2 regions of the Nocardioides houyundeii genome follow, and region 2 is predicted to be linked to the other one. Evidence: predicted binding sites of a transcription regulator. Region 2 holds the regulator's gene; the other holds the start of a gene.

Region 1 (6,096 bases), 400 kb from region 2:
GGACGAGCTGGACGAGGCCGCGACCCTGGTCGGTGACCTGACGCTGACACAGCTGGCCGGCCAGGTGCTGGTGGCCGACTGGTCCGGCACCCGCCCTCCGGTGGAGATGGTCCGCGACCTGCACCTCGGGGGGGTGATCTGGTTCTCGGGCAACATCACCTCCGCCGACCAGGTGCGTCGGGCCAACCGGGCACTGCGCCGGGCCGACGACCGGCCCTGGCCCCTGCTCGTCGGGGTCGACCAGGAGGGCGGCCTGGTGGAGCGGGCCGGCGGCGTGGTGACCGGCCTGCCCAGCTTCATGACCGGAGGTGCCGCGCGTCGCCCGGAACTCACCCGGGCCGCGACGGCTGCCACGGGTCGGGAGCTGAGGGGCCTGGGGTTCACCGCGAACTTCGCACCGGTGGCCGACGTCACCGTGGGTGCGGCCGATCCCACGATCGGTACCCGCGCCGCCTCGTCCGATCCGGCGCTGGTGGCCGAGCAGGTGCTGGCGGCGGCCCGGGGCTATGCCGACGCCGGACTCGTCAGCACCCTGAAGCACTTCCCGGGCCACGGCTCGGTGCGGGAGGACAGTCACGTCACGCTCCCGGTGCAGCCGCGCAGCCTGGCGCAGCTGCAAGGGCGTGACCTGGTCCCGTTCCGGGACGCCGTCGCGGCCGGCAGCTCCTCGGTGATGGTGGGCCACCTGGACGTGCGCGCGGTGGACCCGGGCGTGCCCGCCTCGCTGTCGCGGGACGTGGTGACCGGGCTGCTGCGCACCGATCTCGGCTTCGACGGCCTGGTGGTCACCGACTCCCTCGCGATGACGGCGGTCACCCGGTCCTACGGACCGGCGCGTGCCGCGGTGCGTGCCCTGCGTGCGGGCGCCGACGTGCTGCTGATGCCGGCCGACCCGGTCGTGGCCCGGAACGGCATCGTGGCCGCCGTACGACGGGGCGACCTGACACGGCGCCGCCTCGAGCAGGCCGCGGCCCGGCAGGTGGCCCTGCTGCTGCACCACCGCGACGCCCGCGGGGCCCCGCCCGGGAGTGCCCGCCCCCAGGCGCTGGCCTGGTCCCGGGCCGCGGTGACGGTGCTGTCCCGCACGTGCCAGGGCCGGCTGGTGGGCAGGCGGGTGCAGCCGGTCGGAGACCGGGACGTGGTCGCCGCCTTCACCGCGGCGGCGCGGTCGGCAGGGCTGCGGGTCGGTCCCCGCGGCACCCGGGTCGCGCTGCTCCGGAGCGCCTCGAGGTCCGTGCGGGCGGACGTCGCCGTGGCGGTCGGGGCGCCCTGGGTCCTGGCCGGGTCGAGCGCGCGTCACCTGGTCGCCACCTACGGCACCACTCCGGGCGCCATGCGCGCGCTGGTGGAGGTGCTCCTGGGCCGGCGTCCCGCCCCGGGACGGGTGCCGGTGGAGGTCGCCGACGTCCCTGCTCGTGGCTGCTGAGCCGCGGCTGCTGAGCCGAGACCCGGGAGAGGATCAGAAGGGGCGCACCAGCAGGGCCTTGCCGGCGCCCGCGACCCGGGTCAGCACCACGGTCGCCTCCTCGTCGCCCGTCAGGGCCAGTCGCTTGCGCAGCTGCTCGGGGATGATGTCGACCCCGCGCTTCTTGATGGTGATCGGGCCGATGTTGCGCTCCACCAGCGCCTGGCGCAGCAGCTTCTCCTTGAAGGGCAGCTCGTCGAGCACGTAGTAGCTGCGCATGAAGGGGCTGCGGAAGGACTTGTCGGAGGTGACGTAGGCGATGTGCTCGTCCAGCAGCCCGCCGTCGACGCCGGCGGCGACCGCGGTGACGAGCCCGGCCCGGATCACCGCGCCGTCCGGCTCGTAGAGGTGGGCGCCGAGCTCGCGGACCGGTCGCTCCCGGCCGGCGTAGGGGTCGTCCTCGGAGGTCAGCGACGCCAGCCCGCCGCCGGTGATCACCGTCGCCCGGTGTCGGGTGGTGGCCAGCCCCGGCGACCAGAGCGCGGCCTCCTTGACCTCCCCGTGGTCGCTGACCCACTCGGCCTCGACGCCCTCGGGCACCAGGGTGTGCGGGATCCCGGGTGCCACCTTGACCACCGCGGTCCTGCGCAGCAGGTCCTCGACGAAGGGCCACGGCGGGGTCCAGCCGTGCTCGTCGAAGACGCGGCCACGTGCTCCGCGGCGCGCCGGGTCGGCGAAGACCGCGCCGAAGCCGTCGAGCTCCAAGGTGGTGGCGTCCACCGCCATCACCGCCCCGGCGAGGCCGAGCGCGGCCAGGTTCGCCTCCGCCATGGCCACGCGCACCGGGTCGGAGTCCACGCCGGCAGCCGTCAGCCCGGCCCTGGCGAAGGCGAGCAGGTCGCCGCCGATGCCGCAGCCCAGGTCCACCACCGAGCTGGGCTGGGCGGCGGCCAGCCGGGCGGCGCGGTGGTCGGCGACGCGGCGTCGGGTGGACTGCTCCAGGGCGTCCGGGGTGAAGTAGAGGCGGACGGCCTCGTCGCCGAACTTGGGCACCGCCCGGACCCGGAGCTGCACCTGGGTGAGAGCGGCGCTGGACCGCTCGGGGTCCGGCTCGATCTTGCGCACCGCGGCCGCGGCACGCAGCGGATCGCCGTCCACGTCGGCGTAGGCATGGGTGGCCCGGTCGAGCAGTCGCTGGCCGGCGTCGGTGAGCAGCCAGCGGAAGGTGTCTAGGTCCACCTGCCCATCCTGTCAGCGTCGGGGGCCGCTGGCACTCGATCGGGGGGAGTGCTAACGTGAGCACTGGCACTCTCCCAGTGAGTGTGCCAGCGCCGGGACCGACCCGCGACCCCCGCGACGGCACGGGTCCTGACCGGCGAAGCAGACATTGCACGACATCGCACGACAGTGGAACCAGACATCGCATCACAGCACCGTGCAGACGCACGGGTGCACCCGAACAACGTGGAGAAAGTGGAGGTCGACACTGTGTCGGTCAACATCAAGCCCCTCGAGGACCGCATCGTCGTCAAGCCCCTCGACGCCGAGCAGACCACGGCTTCTGGCCTGGTCATCCCGGACACCGCCAAGGAGAAGCCCCAGGAGGGCGAGGTCGTGGCCGTGGGCCCCGGTCGCTTCAACGAGGACGGCGACGAGCGCATCCCCATGGACATCTCCGTGGGCGACAAGGTCATCTACAGCAAGTACGGCGGCACCGAGGTGAAGTACTCCGGCCAGGAGTTCCTCATCCTGTCGGGCCGCGACGTGCTGGCCATCGTTTCCTGATCTTCTGCCCGGGCGCCGCGCGCAGGCGTGCCAGTGATGGCACCCGCTGCGCGGCGTCCGGGCATTCCCCTTCCTAAGGAGCCACATGCCCAAGATCCTTGAGTTCGACGAGAACGCTCGTCGCGCCCTCGAGCGCGGAGTCGACAAGCTTGCCAACACCGTCAAGGTGACGCTCGGCCCCAAGGGCCGCTACGTCGTCCTGGACAAGAAGTGGGGCGCGCCGACCATCACCAACGACGGTGTCACCGTCGCCCGTGAGGTCGAGCTCGACGACCCGTTCGAGAACCTTGGTGCCCAGCTCACCAAGGAGGTCGCCACCAAGACCAACGACGTCGCCGGTGACGGCACCACGACCGCCACCGTGCTGGCCCAGGCGATGGTCCACGAGGGCCTGCGCGCCGTGGCCGCCGGAGCCAACCCGATGAGCCTCAAGCGGGGCATGGACGCCGCGGCCGAGGCCGTCGGCGACGCCCTGCGTGAGGCGGCCCGTGAGGTCGAGACCCGTGAGGACATGGCCTCGGTGGCCACGATCTCCAGCCGCGACGCCCACATCGGCGACCTCCTGGCCCAGGCCTTCGACAAGGTCGGCAAGGACGGCGTGATCACGGTCGAGGAGTCCAACACCATGGGCACCGAGCTGGAGTTCACCGAGGGGATGCAGTTCGACAAGGGCTACATCTCGGCCTACTTCGTCAGCGACCCCGAGCGGATGGAGGCCGTCCTGGACGACCCCTACATCCTGCTCGTCCAGGGCAAGATCTCCTCGGTCTCCGAGCTGCTCCCGCTGCTGGAGAAGGTGATCGCTGCCGGCAAGCAGCTGTTCATCCTGGCCGAGGACGTGGAGGGCGAGGCGCTCTCCACCCTGGTGGTCAACAAGATCCGCGGCACCTTCAACGCGGTCGCGGTCAAGAGCCCCGCGTTCGGCGACCGCCGCAAGGCCATGATGCAGGACATCGCCACCCTCACCGGTGGTCAGGTCGTCGCTCCCGAGGTCGGGCTCAAGCTCGACCAGGTCGGCCTCGAGGTGCTGGGCCAGGCCCGTCGCGTCGTGGTCACCAAGGACAACACCACGATCATCGACGGTGCCGGTGACGCGACCGAGGTCGAGGGCCGCGTCAACCAGATCAAGGCCGAGATCGAGTCCAGCGACTCCGACTGGGACCGCGAGAAGCTCCAGGAGCGTCTGGCCAAGCTCGCCGGCGGCGTGTGCGTGATCAAGGTCGGTGCACACACCGAGGTGGAGCTGAAGGAGAAGAAGCACCGCATCGAGGACGCCGTGTCCGCGACGCGTGCCGCGATCGAGGAGGGCATCGTCGCCGGCGGCGGCTCCGCCCTCGTCCACGCGGTGTCGGTGCTCGAGGACAACCTCGGTCTCACCGGTGACGAGGCGATGGGCGTGCGGATCGTTCGCAACTCCGCCGACGAGCCGCTGCGCTGGATCGCCGAGAACGGTGGGGTCAACGGCTACGTCGTCACCACCAAGGTCCGCGAGCTCGGAGTGGGCAACGGCTACAACGCCGCCACCGACGAGTACGGCGACCTGGTCGCCCAGGGTGTCCTGGACCCGGTCAAGGTCACCCGCTCGGCGCTGGTCAACGCCACCTCCATCGCAGCCATGCTGCTCACCACCGAGGTGCTCATCGTGGAGAAGCCCGAGGACGAGGACGAGGCCCCCGCAGCTGCGGGCCACGGCCACGGCCACGGCCACTGAGCAGTCGGCACCACGCACCACCACGAAGGGTCGGATCGCCTCGCAGGCGGTCCGGCCCTTCGGCCGTTCCTGGGCCGACCGGGCGCTCAGGCGCGCTCAGGCGTGAGGGGCCGTGCCGTCCGGACAGTGGTCCTGGGGCAGTCCCCGCTCCACCCCGTCCCGGAGCCAGATGATCCCGCCGTGGCAGCCGTAGCCGTGAGCGTCGTACCGCTCGCGCAGCACCTCGAGCAGCCTGGCCCCGCCGTCCTCGCTCCACAGCCCGGTCGGGACCAGCTGCACGAACCAGGTGGGGGCCTCAGGGCTCGCCAAGAGGTCGCGGAGCTCGGCGTACTCCGGGTCCAGCGTCCGCATGGGCAGGCTCCACAGGTGTCGGTACGGGGACTCGCGTCCCGTGGCCAGCTGCAGGTCGGCCCGGCCGCCGAGGACCGTGACGGTGTCGCTCGGCTCGGCCACGGCAGCGATCGCCTCTCCGGTGTCGGCCTGGCCACGTGAGGCCGTCCCGGTGGCGGTGATGATCCCGACCGTGGCGATGGAGGCGACGGAGGAGATGGCAGCGAGGCACACCACCACGCGCATCGCGCGACCGCTGCGACCGGGCAGGCCGGCGAGCATGGCGGTGGCGAGCACCGTGGCAGGCAGCAGGCCGAACAGGTAGTCGAGCCAGAAGCTGCCGCCCAGCACCAGCGCGACGGCGTCGAAGAGGAACAGCGCCAGGGTCGCCCCGACGAGCACCTGCTGGGTGCGCCAGACCTTGCGCAGCAGCACCACGAAGACGCCCATCACCAGCAGGATCCCGGTCCCCACCGCGGCCAGGAGCAGGATGAACGCGCGCTCGGTGTTGGCCTCCGAGCTGGTGGAGGCGAGCTCGGCCCCGGCGTCGGAGCGGAAGCCGTAGATGGCGTACCACAGGGTGTCCAGCTGCACCCCGCTCTGCAGCGCCCACCCGATCATCAGCACTGCGGGCACCGCCGCCCCGGCGAGCCCGGCCACGGAGAGCCGGGCGAAGGTGCGGGCGCTGATCTGCTTGGTCGCCAGGGAGAGCAGCAGCAGGGCCGCGGCGAAGACCAGTCCGCCGAGCATGTTCTGCTTGAAGCCCGGTGCGATTCCGGCGCTGAGCCCGGCCAGTGCGGCCAGCGGCATCGACTGGCGCTGCAGGGCCAGGATCGCCAGCAGGCACGCTCCCAGCACGAACGGG
Region 2 (6,096 bases):
TCGCCCGCCAGCCCCTCGGACTCCGCAACCTTGTCGGCGACCTCCACCAGCTCGGCCAGTCCCGAGGGGTCGTGGCGGGCGAGCTCCACCGCGTTGGCGTGGTGGCTCCGGGGGACGACCAGCACGTGGGTCGGCGCCTGTGGCATGGTGTCGCGGAAGCAGACGGCGGTGTCGGTGCTGAGCACCACCTCGGCTGGCACGTCACCCCTGACGATGCCGCAGAACAGGCAGTCGGCGGTGTGGCTCGGATCACTCATGGGGGTCACTTTGACACGTCGCCAGCCCGCTGTCTCCCCCCTCTCCGCCCGATGACTGCCGCGGGCCCGGCGTGGCAGGGGCGCCGAGCCCGCGCCTGCTGGCAGATTCGTGGCCATGACCGGACTCCCCCGACGAACGTCCCCGGCCCAGACCCTGGCCCGCCCCCTCAGGCGGACCCTGACGCGGACCCTGGCCGCGACGGCTCTGCTGGCGGCGGCCACCGGATGCGGGGCCCAGCCCGCCGATCCCGAGACCCTGCCCGCCGCGGACAGCGCCTCGTCCCCGACCCAGGATCCGTCGGTCTCCGCCAGCCCGACGCCCGCCCCTGCCGAGACCGTGGAGCCCGAGGCCGAGGGGCCTGCGGCGTCGGTGCCGGCCGAGCGGACCACGGTCGGGGTGTACTTCGTCGGGGACGCACCCTCGGGACCGCGCCTCTTCCGCGAGTTCCGCTCGGTGTCCGCGCAGGACCCGCTGACGGAGGCTGCGGCGCTGCTCACCTCCGGTGACGTGCTGGACCCCGACTACCGCACCTTGTTCCCCCGAGGGTCGTTCGGCTCGGTGCGGGCGAGCGACGGCATGCTGGTCGTCGAGCTCGCCGACGGCGCGTGGGTCCAGCGTCCCCGGGGGATGACCCGGGAGCACGCCGAGCTGGCGGTCCAGCAGCTGCTGCACACGCTGCAGGCCGTGATCCAGGCGCGCGCGCCGATGACGGTGCTGCTCGACGGCGTGCCGAGCACCCTGCTGGGGGTGCCGACCGCCGGTGGGGTGACCAACGCGGACCCGCTGGAGGTGCTGGCCCTGGTCAACGTCACCAGTCCCGAGCAGGGCTCACGGCCGAGCGGGTCGTTGCGCGCCACTGGCGTGGCCAGCTCCCCCGAGGCCAACGTGCCCTGGGAGATCCGCCGGGGCCAGGAGGTGGTGATGACCGGTTTCGCCACCGCGGAGGGCTGGATGGACAAGCTGTATCCCTGGCAGACCGAGGAGATCGACGTCTCCGGCCTGGCGAAGGGCAGCTACACCTTCGTGGCCTCGACCGACGACCCCTCCGACGGCGAGGGCCGCAACGAGGGCGGCGGCCCCACCACGGACTCCAAGGACTTCACCCTGCGGTAGTGGTCCCGGCGCCCCAGCGTGAGGTCCGCGACATGAGCGCACCGAGGGCCACCACGCCCGCGGTGGAGGTGCGCAGCACCTCGGACCCCAGTCGCACCGGCACCACGCCGGCGAACGTCTCGAGCTCCTCGGGAGCGATCCCGCCCTCGGGGCCGACCACCACCACGACGCGACCCTCGACGGGCAGCTCCAGGGCCGCAACGGTGGCCGCTGCGTCCTCGTGGAGCACCACCGCGAGGTCGGCCTCGGCCAGCAGCGCGGCCACCTCCGGGGTGGAGGCGAGCGGATCGACCTCCGGGAACCAGGTTCGCCGCGCCTGCTTGGCGGCCTCCCGAGCTGTGGCGACCCACTTGGCGTGGGACTTCGTTGCCCGCTCACCGCGCCAGACGGCGACGCTGCGGGCGGCGGCCCAGGGCACGATGCGGTCGGCACCGACCTCGGTCAGCACCTCCACCGCGAGCTCCCCGCGCTCTCCCTTGGGCAGCGCCTGGACCACGGTGAACCACGGCCCGGTCCGGGCCACGCTCTGCCGGTCCTCGACCCGCACCGCCAGGGAGCGCTTGCCGGTCGCGGTGACCTCGCCGGTGACCCGGAGCCCGGCCCCGTCGGTGAGGACGAGCCGCTCCCCGGCTCGCAGCCGACGTACGGCGACGGCGTGGTGGGCCTCGTCCCCGGTCACCTCGACGGTGTCGCCGGGTCGGACGTCGACCAGGGTCGGCACCCAGTGGACCGGCAGGGACACGACAACCCTCAGTGCGCGTTGAAGGCGTCGCGGAGCCGCCCGAAGACGGACTTCTGCGAGTCCTTGACGGTGCCCTCGGGGGACTCCTCGCCACGGATCGCGGCCAGCTCGCGCAGCAGCTCCTCCTGGCGGGCGTCCAGCCGACTGGGCGTCTCGACGACCGTGGTGACGATCAGGTCGCCGCGGCCACCGCGCAGCCCCGGGACGCCGAACCCGCGGATCACCTGCTCGGCACCGGACTGAGTGCCGGCCGGCACCTCGAGGTCGAAGGTGGTGCGCAGGTCGGGGTCCTCGGAGGCCAGGTCCGCCTCCAGCAGCGGCAGGGTCAGGCTCGTGCCGAGCGCTGCGGCCGTCATCGGCACCGAGACGGTGCAGTGCAGGTCGTTCCCGTTCCGGATGAAGGTGGCGTGCTCGGCCACCCTGATCTCCACGTAGAGGTCGCCGGCGGGCCCACCACCGGGGCCGACCTCGCCCTGTCCGGCGAGCTGCACCCGCGTGCCGTCGTCGACGCCCGGCGGGATCTTCACGTTGAGGGTGCGGCGCGACCGGACCCGGCCGTCGCCACCGCACTCGCGGCAGGGGTCGGGGATGATCGTGCCGAAGCCGCGGCAGGCCGCGCACGGGCGCAGGGTCCTGATCTCGCCGAGGAACGAGCGCTGCACGTGGGCCACCTCGCCGGCTCCGCGGCAGGTCTCGCAGGGCACCGGTGTACTGCCGGGCGCGGCGCCCGCCCCGTGACACGCGGTGCAGACCACGGCCGTGTCCACCTTGATCTCGCGCGTGACGCCGAAGGCCGCCTCCGCCAGCTCGACCTCGAGGGCGATGAGGGCGTCCTGCCCGCGTCGGGTGCGGGGTCGCGGACCGCGGCCACCGGCCTGGGCGCCGGGTGCGCCGCCGCCGAAGAACGCGTCCATGATGTCGGTGAACGAGAAGCCCGCACCCTGGCTGAACCCGCCGGCGCCGCCAGCCCCGAAGGGGTCGCCGCCGCGGTCGTAGTAGGCGCGCTTCTGGGGGTCCGACAGCACCTCGTAGGCGGCCGAGACCTCCTTGAACTTCTCCTGCGTCTCCGGATCGGGGTTGACGTCCGGGTGCAGCTGCCTGGCCAGCCGGCGGTAGGCCTTCTTGATGGCGTCGCCGTCGGCGTCGCGGGCGACACCGAGCAGCTCGTACAGGTCCTGGCTCACACTTCGTCCTTCTCGTCTGTCATCTGCATGGGGGGCTCAGGCCTCGTCGAGGATGCGCGACACGTAGCGCGCGACAGCCCTGACGGCCGCCATCGTCCCGGGATAGTCCATCCGCGTGGGCCCTACGATGCCCAGGCTCGCGAGCGCGTCGGGGCCGGCACCGTAGCCGGTCGCGACCACGCTGGTCGCCGCCAGCTCGCTGTAGGGACCTTCTGCTCCGATGCGCACCGTGACGGCGCCGCCACTGGTGGCCTCGCCGAGCAGCTTCAGCAGCACCACGTGCTCCTCCAGGGCCTCCAGCAGGGGACGCACGGCGGTCTCGAAGCTGTCGCCGTAGCGCGCCAGGTTGGCCGCACCGCCCACCGCCACCCGCTGGTCGCTGCGGTGGTCCGACATGGCCTCGGCCAGGGCGTCGACGACGGCGGCGACCAGGGGCCGCTCGGGCTCCGCGACCTCGTCGGGCAGGGCGGCCAGCGCGGTTCCGGCATCGGCGATCCGCTGGCCGCCGGCGGCCCCGTTGACCCGGGTGCGCAGCTCCGCGAGCAGCTCGTCGTCCAGCGTCAGCCCCTCGGTGTCCACCAGCCGCTGCTCCACCCGGCCGGTGGACAGGATCAGCACCACGAGCAGCCGGGTGGGCGCCAGCGCGACCACCTCGACGTGGCGGACGGTGCTGCGCGAGAGCGTGGGGTACTGCACCACTGCCACCTGGCGGGTGAGCTGGGACAGCGTCCGTACCGAGCGCTGCACCACGTCGTCCAGGTCGACTGCGCCGTCGAGGAAGCTTGAGATCGCGCGCCGCTCCGCGGCACTCATCGGCTTCACCGTGGTGAGCCGGTCCACGAACAGGCGGTAGCCCTTGTCGGTGGGCACCCGGCCAGCGCTGGTGTGAGGCTGGTGGATGAAGCCCTCGTCCTCCAGTGCCGCCATGTCGTTGCGCACCGTCGCCGGAGACACGCCGAGACCGTGACGTTCCACCAGCGCCTTGGAACCCACCGGCTCCTCGGTCGCCACGTAGTCCTCCACGATGGCACGCAGGACGGCGAGCTTGCGGTCCTCCGACACTGGGTCACTCCTCGTCGAGATGATGGGGTTCGAGCTGATGGGCAGGCAGGGCACGGGACCGGTACGACTGGCACTCCGGGCCCGCGAGTGCCAAGTCTACTAGGCGCGCCACGCGGGACTAGGCTCGCCGCCATGGCTGAGTTCACAGAGGTGGCACACCGCGTGTGGGTGGCACGGTACGCCCAGCACGACGTCAACGTCGTCGTGGTGGCCGGTGCGGACGGCGTGCTGCTGGTCGACACCGGTGAGTCCGAGGCGGTGGGACGCGAGATCGCCCGTGACGTGCGGGGCCTCGGAGCGGGCGAGGTCACCGCGGTGGTCAACACCCACGACCACTTCGACCACGTCGGCGGCAACCCGGCCTTCGCCGGTGTCCCGGTCCATGCCCACGAGTCCGCCGCGGTGGTCGACGTCACCCACCCCTTCTCCTCGGTCCGGGTCCTGGACCTCGGGGGCCGCACGGTCGAGCTGGTGCACCCGGGTCGGGGCCACACGTCCGGCGACACCGTGGTGCGCGTGCCGGACGTCGACGTGCTGCTCGCCGGCGACCTGGTCGAGGAGTCGGCGCCGCCCTCCTACGGTGAGGACTCCTGGCCGTTCGAGTGGCCGCTAGCCCTGGACGTGGTGCTGAGCCTGACCACCTCCGCCTCGGTCGTCGTGCCCGGACACGGAGCCACGGTGGACCGCGACTTCGTGGAGCAGCAGCGGGCCGAGATCGGCATCGTGGCCGAGACCATCCGTGACCTCGCCGGTCGCGGGGTCCCGGTGGTCCAGGCTCTGGGCGCCGGCTCCTGGCCGTTCCCCGCGGAGGCGCTGGGTGAGGCGGTCGCACGTGGCTTCGAGCAGCTGCCACGCAGCCAGAAGCGCCTGCCCCTGGTGTGACTGCCCTGCTCCGACTGCCCGGGTGTGACTGCCCCGGGGCCGCGCTGGGTACTCGCCTGACATGAGCCAGCCCCCCGAGATGCCCGACGCCCCCTCGAGCAGCGGTGACGCCACCGCCGACGACGAGAACGGCACCGCCCCCGAGCAGCCCAACCTGGCCGGGGTCGACGACGACCAGCTGCCGGAGGACCTGCGGCCGGAGGAGAACCCGCTGGCCCGGCCCCTGGACCCGGACGACCCGACCACCCGCAGTCCCGAGGAGCTGGACCTGCTCGGGGACGAGGATCAGGAGCCCGGGCAGTCCTGAGCCGCTCCCCGGCGCGTCGGCGTCGCCCGGGGTGACCGGGTGCCTAGCGTTGGCTGGTGCCTTCCTCCACTGATCGCCCCACTGACCGATACGGCTCCGACGTCCTCGCCACCGACTGGCGCAAGCCCGCACGCGGTCGTGCCACCGAGCACGCCGCGGAGCTGGGTCTGGTGGTGGAGGAGGTGACGACCCAGTGGTGCGGGGAGATCGTGGCGATCGACCGCGACCTGCGCACGCTGACCCTGGAGGACCGGCGCGCCAAGCGGCGCACGTTCCCGATGGGGCCGGGCTTCCTGCTCGAGGGTGCACCGGTCGTGCTGACCCCGCCCGTGCAGGTGGCGACCCCGGCCAAGCCGACCCGGACCGCGTCCGGCTCCGTCGCGGTGCACGGGGTGAAGGCCCGGGTGGCCCGGCAGAGCCGGATCTTCGTGGAGGGCCGGCACGACGCCGAGCTGGTGGAGAAGGTCTGGGGCGACGACCTGCGGATCGAGGGGGTCGTCGTGGAGTTCCTGGGAGGCGTCGACGACCTCGCCGACCACCTGCTCGAC

The links. Region 2 encodes HrcA, which represses chaperone genes, less so after heat shock. Its sites were predicted from a motif close to TTGGCACTCGNNNNNNNCGAGTGCCAA; they were not measured.
Region 1: the regulator HrcA is predicted to act here: its motif matches at 2,673-2,699, upstream of groES (co-chaperone GroES).

What each region holds. Positions count from the first base shown of each region.
Region 1 is NZ_CP025581.1:2,866,848-2,872,943, reverse strand. Features, by position in the region: gene C0R66_RS13705 (hypothetical protein) at 1-41, shown strand, start outside; gene C0R66_RS13700 (glycoside hydrolase family 3 protein) at 71-1,426, shown strand; gene C0R66_RS13695 (THUMP-like domain-containing protein) at 1,460-2,644, opposite strand; gene groES (co-chaperone GroES) at 2,894-3,190, shown strand; gene groL (chaperonin GroEL) at 3,276-4,901, shown strand; gene C0R66_RS13680 (hypothetical protein) at 4,998-6,096, opposite strand, start outside.
Region 2 is NZ_CP025581.1:2,464,586-2,470,681, forward strand. Features, by position in the region: gene C0R66_RS11810 (histidine triad nucleotide-binding protein) at 1-257, opposite strand, end outside; gene C0R66_RS11815 (Gmad2 immunoglobulin-like domain-containing protein) at 373-1,371, shown strand; gene C0R66_RS11820 (16S rRNA (uracil(1498)-N(3))-methyltransferase) at 1,358-2,113, opposite strand; gene dnaJ (molecular chaperone DnaJ) at 2,122-3,297, opposite strand; gene hrcA (heat-inducible transcriptional repressor HrcA) at 3,334-4,359, opposite strand; gene C0R66_RS11835 (MBL fold metallo-hydrolase) at 4,492-5,241, shown strand; gene C0R66_RS11840 (hypothetical protein) at 5,303-5,548, shown strand; gene C0R66_RS11845 (DUF3097 domain-containing protein) at 5,605-6,096, shown strand, end outside.